Regions from separate parts of the Gordonia sp. SL306 genome, predicted to be linked through region 1. Evidence: predicted binding sites of a transcription regulator. Region 1 holds the regulator's gene; the other holds the start of a gene.
What was found. The regulator LexA, encoded in region 1, represses DNA repair genes until DNA is damaged. The targets are predictions, from matches to a motif close to CGAACANNTGTTCG.

Region 1 (7,158 bases):
GCACCTCGCATCGACGGTTCGCGGTGCCGGGTTCGGAGTTCCTCTCGTATCTCGAGCTCTGGGAGTATCTGAACGATCGGCGACAGGAGTTGTCCGGTAATCGGTTCCGACGGATGTGTGAGAGCGAGTTCCTCCACTTCCTGCGAATCCGGGAATGGCAGGAACTCCATCGCCAGTTGTCACGGATCGTCTCCGACCTCGATTGGACCGCCACCGCGTCGCCACGCGACGCCGACGCCATCCACCGTTCGATCCTGTCCGGACTGCTGGGCAACATCGCAGTCCGCCAGGGCGATTCACGCGACTACATCGGTGCCCGAAACACATCGCTGGCGATCTTCCCCGGCTCGTCGCTCGCCCGTAAACCACCTCCCTTCATCATGGCCGCTGAGATCCTCGAGACCTCACGGCTGTTCGCGCACACCGTCGCCGGCATCGATCCGCTCTGGGCCGAGAAACTCGCGGGCGACCTCGTCCGCCGGTCGTACAGCGAGCCGCACTGGTCGGCCAAGCGCGCGTCGGCGATGGCCTACGAGCGGGTTACTCTCTACGGGGTCACCCTCGTCGCCCAGCGACGCGTTCCCTACGGCGCGATCGATCCGCCGACCTCACGGGAGATGTTCATCCGCCACGCCCTGGTCGAGGGCGACTGGCGCACCGATCATGTGTTCTTCCACCGCAATCGGGATCTCCTCGAGGCGGCCGCCGACGTCGAGCATCGCGCGCGTCGTCGCGATCTGGTGATCAGCGAGCAACAGCTCTTCGAGTTCTACGATGCCCGGGTCGGCGCCGACGTCGTGTCGGCGCGGCATTTCGACACCTGGTGGAAGAAGACGCGCCGAGAGCATCCGGACCTGCTCGATCTGAAGCCGGAGGATGTGGCGGCCGATGTCACGGTGGCCGACACCGACTTTCCCGGAGCCTGGCAGCAGGGCGAGACCCGCCTGGAACTGCGCTACCGGTTCGAGCCAGGAGCTCCCGACGACGGGGTCACCGTCGTGATCCCCCGGCCGCTACTCGATCACGTACGACCCGCAGGCTTCGACTGGTCGGTCCCGGGCCTGCGCTCCGAACTCGCCACCGAGCTCGTCAAATCACTGCCCAAGGCCCTGCGCAAGTCGATGGCACCCGCCCAGCGTTTCGCCGACCTCGCGGTCTCGCGATTGACACCCCGGTCGGAGCCACTGGTGACCGGTCTGTCCCGCGAGCTCACCTCGATCACCGGCATGACCGTGTCCCCGGGTGACTTCTCCCTCGATCGCGTCCCTGCCCATCTGACGATGAACTTCGCCGTCACCGACCGCGCCGGGACGGTGGTCGCGAGTGGCAAGTCACTGGCCGACCTGAAGAAGGGTTTCGCCGGGCACGACGACACCTCACGTCCCCGCGCCGTCCACACCTCCTGGACCGACGATGGCATCGGCGATCTACCCGACACCACCACCACAACGGTTGCCGGCCAGACGATCACCCGCTATCCGGGACTCGACGTCGTGCGGGACGACGCTGGACGGGCAACCGGTGTCACGCGGACCGAGTCCGTCACCGCGGCCGAACGCGACCGCAAGCTGACCGACGCGGTGATCGTGTTGTTGGAGACGACGATCCCGACGCTCCCCAAGAAGATCACCGGAACCCTCGACCCGGCCGGACGGCTGGCGCTGAGTCAGAGCCCGTATCGACGACCCGACGATCTGCCGGCCGATTGCACCCGGCGCGCGGTCCGTGACGCCGTGGCCACCCGAGACCTCACCGTCATCCGGACGCCCGGCCAGTTCGCGCGGCTCCGCGATGACCTCAGAACGACTGTGACCGACGCGGCCCCTGAGTATTTCGCGCTCGCCACGGACATTCTCCGGCATCTCGCCCCCCTCCGATCGGAGATCGACCAGGACAGCGGGTCCGTCGCTGCCGACGACGTGGCCGAGCAACTGGAGAACCTCGTCTTCGACGGATTCGTGGCCGCGACCCCACGCAGACATCTCACCGAGATCCCTCGCTATCTCCAGGCGGCGGAGAATCGATTGGCCGATCTCATGGGATCAACGACCCGCGATCGCGATGCCCTCGCCGCGGTCGACCGGGTGATCGCACACTGGAATCAGCGAGTCGCGCAGCTCCCCGTCGGCCGGCGCGATGCCTTCAACGAGTATGCCCATTGGATGGTCGAGGAACTCCGGGTCGGTCTCTTCTCGCAGCGACTCGGTACCGCCTATCCGATCTCCGAGAAGCGGGCGATGCGCGCACTGGACGTGTTCCATTGAGCGCACCGCTCCGACGCCGTCATTCGGAGACGGTCGGCCCCGCAGCGTCCACTGTCTTCTCGTGCGTCAGGTCGCCCTGCAGGTCGTCGATCTCGCGCTGGAAGTCCTCGAGCGAGTCGAACGAGCGGTACACCGACGCAAATCGGAGATAGGCCACCTCGTCGAGCTCACGCAACGGTTTGAGGATCGCCAATCCCACCTCGTTGCTGGGGATCTCGGCCGATCCGGATGCGCGCACCGCATCCTCGACCTGCTGCGCGAGCTGGGCGAGGGCGTCTTCGGCCACGGCACGCCCCTGGCAGGCCCGACGAACTCCGCGCATCACCTTCTCGCGGCTGAACGGTTCGGTGACCCCGTTGCGTTTCGCCACCGACAGCACGGCGCTCTCCACCGTCGAGAACCGGCGACCACACTCCGCACACGAACGGCGCCGTCGGATCGCCTGCCCTTCATCGGCGACACGCGAGTCGATGACCTTGGTGTCTTCGTTCTTACAAAACGGGCAGCGCATGTTGTCCTCACGCACGTCTCGGGACACTCCGGCGCACCGGATGCTCGCTACGCCGTGCCGGTTTCCGGCTGGAACCTGTGCCATGAGAATACCGTCCGTTGCTCAGCGGTATGCGGGCGCGATCAGTGCCTGACCGACCCGGAGTCCCGAGGAGGCCAAGGCGTTGCGCTCGACGATCTGATCGATGACCGACTGGCGCGGCAGATCCGGCGCCACCCGATCGGCGATCGAGCTCAGGGTGTCGCCCTGCCGGACGTGCACCACCTCGGTGCCCACCGGCTGCGGGGCGACGGACGCGGCGTAGTTCGACCCGACGATCGCGACGACCCAGACGAGCGCGGCCAGCGCTCCCCCGACCAGCACGGCAAGCGCGGCCGCACGACGTCGTGCGTAGACCCGCCGCTCATCTGCCGGTGCCGCACACCGGGTGCCGACGATCGTCGTGCCCGCGTTGTATCGACCGTCCGGACGACGGTCGGCCGGACGGGTCGGCTCGACCCTCGCGCCGCGCCTCGGACGCGAACCGACGCCGGAGGTGACCGGCCGTCGCGGCGCCAGCGCCGGTGTCTCGCGGGTCAGGGTGCCACTGCTCGGCACGTGGCGCGCGGGTGTCTCGCGGACGGACGTCTCGCGGGTCAAGGTGGCTGTGCTCATCGTGTCCTCCTGGGATCCGAATCGACCGTTCCCTCGATCACATGTTCGATGGAACGCATGTTCGATTTGTAGCACGCTGCGCCGACAAAGTCTCGACACGCGTCGAACAAATGTTTGAACCTGTCGGCAGGTTCGGTTAACCTCGGCCGTGAGACAACCGATCGACCAGCGATTTTGCGAGGCGAACCCGGTTCCGGCGGCAGCCGACGATGCAACAGCCGACAGGAAGGACTCAGCGATGAGCGACAAGGCCGGCGGGCGGCGTGGAGCCACCCGCGGGATCCACGAGACCGCAGACGCCCCCGACGACTCGTCGGAGCCGGCACCCGTCGTCGCCGAACCCGAGGTCGCCGAGGCGGCTCTCACCGCCCGGCAGCGCGGGGTCCTGGAGTTCATCCGTCAGTCCGTGCGAGAGCGTGGCTACCCGCCCAGCATCCGCGAGATCGGCGACGCCGTCGGACTGACGTCCACGTCGTCGGTGGCGCATCAACTCCGCACCCTGGAACGCAAGGGATTGCTCAAGCGCGACCACAACCGGCCGCGCGCGGTCAACATCCAGGACGGCGACCACACCCCGCCCGGCGGCGCGGCGGCCGGACTGGCCGACGGTCAGGAATTGCCCACACCGACGTTCGTGCCCGTGCTCGGGCGGATCGCCGCAGGCGGACCGATCCTGGCCGAGCAGGCCGTCGAGGACGTGTTCCCGCTACCTCGAGAACTGGTCGGAGAGGGATCGCTGTTCCTGCTGCGCGTCGTCGGCGAGTCGATGATCGACGCCGCCATCTGCGACGGCGACTGGGTCGTGGTCCGGCAGCAGAACGTCGCAGACAACGGCGACATCGTCGCGGCCATGATCGACGGCGAGGCCACCGTGAAGACGTTCAAGCGCAAGGACGGTCACGTGTGGCTGATGCCGCACAACGACCTCTTCGATCCCATCCCGGGCGACGAGGCCGCGATCCTCGGCAAGGTCGTCACCGTGATGCGGCGCGTGTGAGGATCGGCGGCCGAGAGTCAGCCACCGAGCGCCGCGGCCGCGACCGCACGGGCCTCCGCGGGATCGGCGGTTTTCAGCACTGCTTGCGCGGCTGACCGGCACTGGTCGAGGGTCACCTCCGAGAGGCGAGCCCCGACCGGCGCAGCCGCGGCGGGCGCCGCGGACAATGAACTGACGCCCATGCCGACGAGTACACATGCCAGCAGCGGGTCGGCGGCCGCCTCACCGCACACTCCGACCGGTTTGCCCGCCGCCTGACCGGCGCGGGCAACCATGTCGATCAGTGCCAGCGCCGCAGGCTGCCACGGATCCGTCAGTGTGGCGAGTTCGGCGGACATCCGATCCGCGGCCATCGTGTACTGCGTCAGATCATTGGTGCCGATCGAGACGAAGTCGACCTCCGCCATGATCGCGGGAGCCAGGATCGCAGCGGCGGGCACCTCGACCATCACCCCCGCGATCAATCCACGGCGCCGCACTTCGCCCGCGAATTCCGCTGCCTCGGAAGGCGATGCGATCATCGGGGCCATCACCCATGGCGTGGCTCCGCTCTCCTGAGCAGCGGCTGCGATCGCATCGAGCTGCGCCGCGCGGATCTCGGGATGGTCGATCGCGATGCGATTGCCCCGCACACCCAGCGCCGGATTGGCCTCGTTGAGCTGGGTCACGAATTTGAGCGGCTTGTCCGACCCGGCGTCGAGCGTCCGGATCACCACTTTCTGATCGGCGAATGCGTCGATCACCTCGCGGTACAACGTTGTCTGCTCGGCGATCGTCGGGGCCTCGGCCCGCTCGAGGAACGCCAGCTCCGTGCGGAACAATCCGACACCCTCGACGGGATGACCGGATGCGTTTCGTGCCGACGCTCCGTCGGCGACATTCGCGAGCACCGAGACCGGATGCCCGTCCGCGGTCGTCCCGGGTCCCGTCCACGACGCCACCGCGGCGGCCTTGCGACGACTCTCGTCGACGCCGGCCAGCGCCCTCGCCTCGTCGGGTTCGACCTCCAGAGTGCCCGCCGTGCCGTCGACGAGCACCGTGGTGCCGACGGCCACGGTGGCGAGCTCACCCACTGCCACCACGCATGGAATCCCCAACTGGCGGGCAATGATCGCGGTGTGACTCGTGGGACCTCCGAGACGCGTGACGAGCGCGGTGATCAGCGTCGGATCGAGCCCGGCGGTGTCCGCCGGGGCGAGATCGTCGGCGAGCAGCACCGACGGCACGGGCGGTTCCGGTACGCCGGGCTCGGGTATCCCGAGCAACTCGGCGACCACCCGATCGCGGACGTCGTTGAGATCGGTGACCCGCTCGGCCATCAGTCCGCCGAGCTTGGTGAACATCGCGGCGAACTGTTCGGTCGCCGCCACGGCCGCAGCCGGCGCGGGGGTGCCCTTGGCGATCAACGCCGACGCCGCACCGACCCAACCGCGGTCCTCGGCCAGGCCGGCGGTCGCCACGAGCACCTCCGACGCGGCGCCCGAGGCATGCGAGGCCCGCTCCCGGAGCCGTCCCGCCACCGCCGCCGCGGCGTCGGTGAAGCGTTTGGTCTCGACCTCACGCTCGTCCTCGGCGACGGCGTCCTCTGCGCTCGGGTCGTATTCCGGGCGGGCGCCCGGCCAGATGGCCGGACCGAAGGCCTTTCCGGCCACCACCGGTGTCCCCTGCAAAACCTGTGTCTGTGTCACCGAAGTCCTATCTGTCCGTCGGTCCGGGAACCGATCCCGTCCCGGACTCACTGGCCTGTATCGAGCAGCGGAGCGCATGTGGAATGGGCCCGTAACTGAAAGTTATGTGATTCAAGTTACAAGAAAACCTTGACTTGTCAACATAAACAGGCGTAAACACAGATATAGCAACATTGAAATCCACAGATTCCAACAGACGAGGACATCCGTGTACGCCGAAGAACGTCAGCAGGCGATCGCCGATCAGGTGCGGGCCAATGGCCGCGCGTCGGTCACCGCGTTGGCCACGCTGTTCGACGTGACCAGTGAGACGGTGCGTCGGGATCTCGCAACCCTCGAGCGCGCAGGACATCTTCAGCGGGTACACGGCGGCGCGGTTCGGCCGGGTTCCACGCCGGTGATCGGCGAGCTCGGCATCGACGAACGCCAGATGACCCACACGCATGAGAAGGTCGCCATCGGCCGTGCGGCGATCCGGTTCCTCCCACCGGACGGTGGTTCCGTGTTCTTCGACGCCGGCACCACCACCTTCCAGGCCGCCCTCGCCCTGCCACGTGACCGCCGTCTGACCCTGATCACCCACAGCATCCCGATCGCGGCCGCGCTGGCCGGCCACAACTCGTCGGACCTGCATGTCCTCGGAGGCCGGGTCCGCGGACTCACACAGGCGACGGTGGGCTCCGAGACGGTGGCGGCACTGGAACGACTGCGTATCTCGACGGCCTTCGTCGGCGCGAACGGGATCACCGAGTCACACGGACTCTCCACCCCCGACCCGGACGAGGCCGCCATCAAGGCGGCCATCGTGAGGGTTGCCAATCGCGTTGTGGTGCTTTCTGATTCATCAAAGATCGACCGTGAGGACCTGTCCTCGTTCGCCGATCTCGCAGATATCGACGTGCTGGTCACCGACGCCGGGATCGACCCGGTCACCTCCGCGGCCCTGTCGGCACGCGGGATCGACGTCGTGATCGCGTGACCGAGAGGACCCCCATGACACAACCATCAACACCGCCGGTGATCCTGACCGTCACCGCCAATCCG
Region 2 (7,158 bases), 800 kb from region 1:
TGTTGACCGAACCTGGTTCGAACGGCGACGTGACCGCCCGGTTGCCGAGGTCGGCATTTCTCTGGTCTCCCAACGGCTGCGAGGCGTTGAACGTGTTGTCGTTGGCCATCGCGACCACTTCGCCCGTCTTGGCGTCGAGGACCACCGCCGAGGCGTTCTTGGCGCCCGAGGCCGCCTTGGCCGCCGACACCTGGCTCTGCACGAACCACTGGACGTCCGAGTCGATCGTGAGGCGAACGGTCGCGCCGTTGAGGGCCGGATGCACGTTGCGGGTGCTGCCCGGGATGATCGCGCCGTCGGAGCCGCGATCGTAGGTCTTGGAACCGTTGGTACCCGCCAGTTGGGAATCGAGGGAGGCCTCGAGACCGACGAGGCCGTTGCCGTCGTAGTTCACGTCGCCGATGATGTTGGCGCCCAACGACCCTCCGGGATAGAGCCGGATGCTCTGCGGGTCGGCTCCGACCTCCGGGAACTCCTCGGTGATCTTGTTCGCCACCTCCGGACTCACCGACCGCGCCAGGTAGACGAAGGTGTCGTCGCTCTTGAGCTTCGACAGCAGGTCCTGCTCACTGATCGAACCGCCGAGCGCCGACGACACGCCTTTCGCGATCTCGCCGAGACGGTCGTCCACATCCGGTAGTGCGTCGTCCTTCTGATGCGCCTCGGCAATCGTCTTGCGAACCGACTTGGGCAGGAAGGTCAGCGATCGCGCTTCGTCGGTGTAGGCGAGCGGACGACCCTTGCGATCGAGGATGGCTCCGCGTTTCGCGGTCAGGATCTGGGTGTACTCGCGTTGCTGGGCGGCCTCGGCCGAGATCGATGATGCCTCCACGGTGTGCACCACGATCATCCGGATCGCCACCGCCAGCACCGCGAGGATCACCAACGCCCCGGCGATCCGGCTACGCCCCAGAAATGTCTCCGGTCGTTGCGGACCGCCGGCTCCGGAACCGGCACCGCCGCGACCACCTCCGGAACCTCCGCGGCCACCTCGACCCCGACCGGAAGATCCCGCGTCGAAACGCTGGAAGACGGCACGTGTCATGGTTGCCAATTGTCCACGCTGTTAGCGGGATTCCGGCGAATTTGCGCCCGGCGCGTTCTGGTTCGTCGGCAGCACGTTCGGTGCCGGACGGACCGCGGACGGCGCGGGTGCCGCCTGCGTGGTCGCGCCCGCCGCCGGTGCGGTGGCACCAGGGGTGACCGACGACGATGCACCAGGTGTCGGCGCGGGAGTGGGGGCAGGCGTGGGTGTGTCGGCCGGCGTCTGCGCGGGAGTGTCACCCGGGGTCGAACTCGATTGCGCACCTGCGGATTCCGCCCCACCACCGGGCAGCCCCTCGGAGTCGTCGACCTTCTTGGGGTCGATGCTCGACACCGGGTCCGGCCCGGTCGGCGGGTTGATCGAACGCATGGCGCGACCCTGCGCGGGTTCCGGATCGCCGATCACCCGAGGCCGTCCGGTTCCGTTCACGATCATCCGCGCCGGATTCTTCGCCGGGATCATGCCCAGCCGAGATGCCTTGTCGGACAGTTCCGGTGCCGAGTCACCCGATTCGTAACTCCGCTTGAGCGAGTCGCGTCGATCGACCAGCGCCTGGTTCGCCTGACGCTCCTCGCCGAGCCGATACGAATCCGCGGCTGCCTTCGTCGACAACAGCAGGCTCATGCCGAGCCCGATCACCAGGAGGGCGAGCACCGGTACCACGAAAGGAATTCCGGCGATTCGAGCCCTCATCGAGATCTGGGGACCGACCGCCGCCGGCATCGACTTCGCCCGGGTCCGGCCTGCGATCTGATCGGCCCGCTCATCCCGCTCGAGCCGCTTCCGACGCCGGTCTATCGCGCGCTGGGCAGCGCGAGACCGGGTCGCGCGCTCACTCTCGAAACCCGAATGCCGCCGGCCTCGGCGGATCTCGTCCGCTTCGACATGGTCATCGTCGATCTCGATGTCCTGCAAGACGGTCATGCGCGATCCTTTTCGTCGACACGTTCGATCACCCGGACACGCACCGGGGCCGATCGGGGGTTCTCCGTTTGCTCCTGGTCGTTCGCTCGCTCGGCGCCGCGGGTGATCAGGCGAAAATCCGGTGCAGAGTCCGGCAATTCGACCGGGAGGCCGATCGGCGAGGTCGATGTCGTGCGACTGACGAACTCCCGCTTGACGATCCGGTCTTCGAGCGACTGGTAACTCATCACGGCGACGCGTCCACCGACCCGCAGGGCCGACAACGCCGCCGGGAGTGCACGACGCAACGCGTCGAGCTCGTGGTTGACCTCGATGCGCAACGCCTGAAAGGTACGTTTCGCCGGATGCCCACCGGTCCTGCGGGTGGCGGCCGGGATGGCGGCGTAGAGCAGTTCGACGAGACGGGCGCTGGTGGTGAACGGTTCCTTTTCGCGCTCCCGCAGGATCGCCGACGCGATCTTCCCGGCGAATCGTTCCTCGCCGTACTCGGACAGGATACGCGCCAGGTCGCCGTGCGAGTACGTGTTGAGAATGTCTGCGGCAGTTGTGGATTCGGAGGAGTTCATCCGCATGTCCAAGGGCGCGTCGATCGCGTACGCGAAACCCCGGTCGGCACGGTCGAGTTGCATGGACGACACACCGAGGTCGAAGAGCACCGCGTCGACGAGGTCGACACCGACGTCGGTCAGCACATCGCCGATCTCGTCGAAACGGGCCTGATGGAAGGTGATCCGCTCACCGAACTCCGCCAGCCGGTCGCGTGCGATGTCGAGCGCGTTGCTGTCCCGGTCGATGCCGATCACCCGGACCCGCGGATCGGCGCGCAGGATGAGTTCGGTGTGGCCGCCGGCCCCGAGCGTGCCATCCACGAATACGGGTGTGCTGCCGGTTCCGGGGAACGCTGCCGTGATGAGGTCGACCATCCGGTCCGCCATCACCGGCAGATGCCCGAACTCGCCCGAACGGCGGGGCGTCCCACCGGGGTCCGCGTGCGGAGTGAGCCGATCGGATCCGCCGTCCGGCTCCTCGTGGCGTGCGTTCACCGACCTCCTCCTCGGACTGTGCGGTTCGATTCGTCGGTCTCGGGCGGTGAGGGTTCGCAACGGGGTGTCTCCGATGAGGCGGGGTCTCGGCCCGATCGCGCACCTGGCGTTGGGGAAGTACGCCAGGGTCGCTCCGGGCCGAGGCCTCGACCCATCCGATCCCGTATTCATCTGTCTGCCCGATCGCTTGCCTGCTACAGCAACGCGTCCAGTGCGTCCGAGCCCGCGGCGGAGAAGTCCTCCTCGTGCTCGCTCTGGTAGTCGCTCCACGCTTGCGCGTCCCAGATCTCGAGGTGGTCGAACCCGCCGATCACCACGCATTCCTTGGACAGGCCCGCGTAGGTCCGGTGTTCGGCCGACAGGGTGATCCGGCCCTGCCCGTCGGGTCGCTGCTCATCGGTACTCGCGAAGAAGTACCGCTGATAGGCCCGCGCCTCGGGGTTGTTTCGCGACGCCGCCATGGTGCGTTCCGCGATCGCGTCGAACTCGTCGGCTCGATACACCGACAGGCTGCGGTCCTGGCCTCGTGTGACCATCACCCCTCCTGCCAGTGCGTCGCGGAACTTGGCGGGCAACGTGAGCCGCCCCTTGTCGTCCAACTTGGGCGTGTAGGTGCCGACAAATCGCACGGACATGTCGACACCTCCTGCCCTACTGGGTTCGACGTCCGGTCCGTCTCACCCAGTGCTGCCACAGTACCCCACTTTCCTCCACTTTCCACCCCCGACGCTCCACCCATCCCCCACACGATCAGAAAAGTCCAGTTCAATGGCCTGATTTCGCGTGGGGCATGATGCGCGACACGGCGCGTCGCCAGCGCAGACAAGTGGTGGTGATGATGCTGAATCACATCAAAGTGCCAGGTGAGGAATGAGATCGGCGCACTGTGGGGCGTAGTGGGGCACTCAGGTGGGGCGCCGTGGGGAATCGGGGTGCGACACGGTGGGGAATCGCGGTGGGGCGCCGTGGGGAGTCCGGCTGTGGGGAGCCAGAGGGCGGGCGTCGGACTCCACGCTCCACCGACAACACGAAAAGACCGCACACCGAAGTGGTGTGCGGTCTGTGAACGACCTGGCGCCGGGTTCTCACCCGGCGGGTGACCTACTCCTGCTCGAAGCGGCGGTTGAACCGCTCTTCCATGCGTTCGGAGAACTTTCGCTTGGGTGCGCCGCCCCGGGGCTCCTTGGCACCGTTGCCGTGCTCACGATCGGCCCCCGCCGATCGACTGCCGCCGCCCCAGAGGGCGAGCAACCCGGCCCCGAACATGACGAGAAAACCGATGAGGCTGATGATCGGGAACCCGCCGACGCGCACCTCGACGATGAGTCCACCGACGAGGAGGACCAGACCCACAACGAAGATGGCAACCGCTTGCAGGCGGCGCCGGCCGCTGGACCGTCCGAGGCGACGACGCTTGACGCTCGACGCGAACTTCGGGTCTTCGGCATACAGAGCGCTTTCGATCTGTTCGAGCATCCGCTGCTCGTGCTCCGAAAGAGGCACCGACCCTCCTAACTCCCACTCCACCGACCCGACCGCATCGCCGTTGCCGGTCCTGCGCGATGTCGACGCCGTCTGCCGCCGTCTGCGGCTTCAATTTCCCATGATACGAGCAGAATCACCCGGCGACCACCATTACCCGAGGTTGGGTCGGATCATACCGTCACGCGGTCCGGTCCGAATGCGCGGCCTGGTGGGGCAACTTGCCTTGTTCGTACGAGATGAGCAACGCCTCGACGGCATCGAGCAGGTCGATGACCCTGCGGCGCATCTGCTGCACCGCTCGATCATCGATCGAGCGGACCAGGCCTGCCTCGATGTCGAGGCGTATCCGCGAGCGGGCGGCGAAGTAGGCGGCGTGGTCATCGAGCTCGGGGACCACCACCGGGACCCGGTTCCAGGCGCTACGAGAATGCCTGCGCCGGACCGGCCTGTTCGTCGGCTCGTGGATCTCGAGCGCCGCACCTGCGGCACGCAGCGCGGTGAGGTAGTACTGACGGAAGCGCTCTGCGGAGTCGTCGACGCCGTCGGCGTTGTCGAACAGGTTCTGGGCGCGGTCGAGCAGGTCACGGCTACGTCCCACCACGATCGGATCGATGTCCGTCGTGGACCCGGTCGTCGGAATCGAGTTGGGCATGTCCACCTCCCCGTGGTCAGTCGGCCGTCGTTGTGCGCGGTGCGACTGCTGTATACAACGCCGGCCCGACAGCAAACGCTTCCCTCGTCGCCGTCGGGCCGGCGCCCGATGTCGACGGGTGGGCCAGAACAGCTTGCGGAGGCTGATTCATCGAACACCCGTTCGACATATTCAATATAGCTAGCACCTCCGTCACCTTCAAGGCGACGGCCGACCCCGATGTCCACTGTTCGACGAGAGGACAGACGTTCGTTGACGATCCGCCTCGTTGATCTGACCGGCCAGGATTCCCGGATTTGGCTCGAACCCGCCCTCGACATCTACGTGACCGCGATGAACTATCCACGCGGTACCGAGATCCACCGGGCGGCGCTCTGGCGCGACCACATCACCCGTCCCGGCTGGCGCGCGGTCGGGGCGGTGGCGACGCTGCCTCCCGCCGAGATCACCTCCCCGCAGATGGTGCGCCGGCGCCTGGCCCGGCCGGTGGCGGTCTCCGACGACGAGCTCCTGGTCGGGATCGCCTACGGCTATCAGGGCGCGCGCGACCAGTGGTGGAATCAGCAGCTCCGCATCGGCCTACGTCAGGCGGGACATTCCGATCCCTCCGTCGACGCGATCACCCGCGACTACTTCGAGCTGACCGAACTGCACGTGCACCCGACGGCACAGGGACGTGGCATCGGACAGTGGCTGCTCGGCAGGCTGCTCGCCGGCCGGCCCGAGGGCCAGGTGTTGCTGTCGACACCCGAGGCGCCTGCCGAGGACAATCGCGCCTGGTCCCTGTACCGACGGATGGGATTCGTCGACATACTGCGTCACTTCACCTTCACCGGTGACCCGCGTCCGTTCGCGTTTCTGGGGCGGCCGCTTCCGCTGGGCCTCGACGACCCGGCCCGTGCACGATGACTGGACGGACTACCGGATGAGCCTCGCAGGCGATCGAACCCATCGGCCACTCGACGCGGTCGTCGTCGGGGCCGGCCACAACGGCCTGGTCGCAGCCGCCTACCTCGCCCGTGCCGGGCGATCGGTGCGTGTCGTCGAACGCGACGACATCGCAGGCGGCGCGGTCTCCACGGTCGAGCGTTTCCCCGGCTACCGGGTCGATCGCGGGTCGTCGGCGCACCTGATGATCCGCCATTCCCCGATCCTCGAGGAGCTGTCCCTCGCCGATCACGGACTCCGCTACGTCGACTGTGATCCCTGGGCATTCGCCCCATCGACCGACCAGACCGGGCCGATCATCTTCCGCACCGACCTCGACACCACGTGCGAATCGATCGACCGCGCGGTCGGCTCCGCCGATGCCGAGGCGTACCGCAGATTCGTCGAGGTGTGGCGACCGCGCGCCAGGGCCGTCATGCGCTCGTTCTACTCCCCTGCGAGTCCGGGACGGTTCGCCACTGCGTTCACCGGTCTCTCCCGCACCGCCCACTCCGCCCGAACGGGACCCATCGGACACCGGACCGGTGCGATGCTGTCCCTGACGCAGGAGCTGATGTCCTCGGGCGACACGCTGCTCGACCGATGGTTCACCTCCGAGCCGCTCAAGGCCGCACTGGCCTGGTTCGGTGCGCAGTCCGGTCCGCCGATGAGCGCACCCGGCACCGCCCCGATGGTCGGCTTCGCCGCGCTCCAGCACGACATCCCACCCGGACGCGCCATCGGCGGCAGCGGGGCACTCACCGAGGCCCTCCTCGGCCGGCTCGGGAGCGACGGCGGCGAGGTGCTGCTCGGCCGGGCCGCCACCTCGATCACGCGATGCGGCGACCACTGGCAGGTCCGGACCGTGGACGGCGCAGGCCACTGTGCGCGAAAAGTGATCGCGGCCTGTCACATCGCCACGACCCTCGACCTGCTGACCGCAGGTGGATATCCGCGCGAGACGGCCGAGCGCTGGCGGTCGCAGATCGTCATCGGAGACGGCATCGGCATGGCCGTCCGGCTCGGCACCGACGCCCTGCCCGCCTACCGCGACCTGCCGTCGGATCTCCCGGCCCACGGCG

Region 2: a site for LexA is predicted at 5,301-5,314, ahead of OVA31_RS00835 (SAV_6107 family HEPN domain-containing protein). Genes of this name have one in related genera too.

The regions. Positions count from the first base shown of each region.
Region 1 covers NZ_CP113063.1:4,744,456-4,751,613, reverse strand. Annotated here, with positions in the region: gene hrpA (ATP-dependent RNA helicase HrpA) at 1-2,264, shown strand, start outside; gene nrdR (transcriptional regulator NrdR) at 2,284-2,775, opposite strand; gene OVA31_RS21755 (LysM peptidoglycan-binding domain-containing protein) at 2,878-3,429, opposite strand; gene lexA (transcriptional repressor LexA) at 3,668-4,426, shown strand; gene OVA31_RS21745 (putative PEP-binding protein) at 4,444-6,114, opposite strand; gene OVA31_RS21740 (DeoR/GlpR family DNA-binding transcription regulator) at 6,323-7,093, shown strand; gene OVA31_RS21735 (1-phosphofructokinase family hexose kinase) at 7,132-7,158, shown strand, end outside.
Region 2 covers NZ_CP113063.1:182,978-190,135, forward strand. Annotated here, with positions in the region: gene OVA31_RS00810 (peptidoglycan D,D-transpeptidase FtsI family protein) at 1-1,045, opposite strand, end outside; gene OVA31_RS00815 (hypothetical protein) at 1,067-1,969, opposite strand; gene rsmH (16S rRNA (cytosine(1402)-N(4))-methyltransferase RsmH) at 1,966-3,012, opposite strand; gene mraZ (division/cell wall cluster transcriptional repressor MraZ) at 3,207-3,647, opposite strand; gene OVA31_RS00830 (DUF3040 domain-containing protein) at 4,114-4,515, opposite strand; gene OVA31_RS00835 (SAV_6107 family HEPN domain-containing protein) at 4,676-5,149, opposite strand; gene OVA31_RS00840 (GNAT family N-acetyltransferase) at 5,402-6,058, shown strand; gene OVA31_RS00845 (phytoene desaturase family protein) at 6,075-7,158, shown strand, end outside.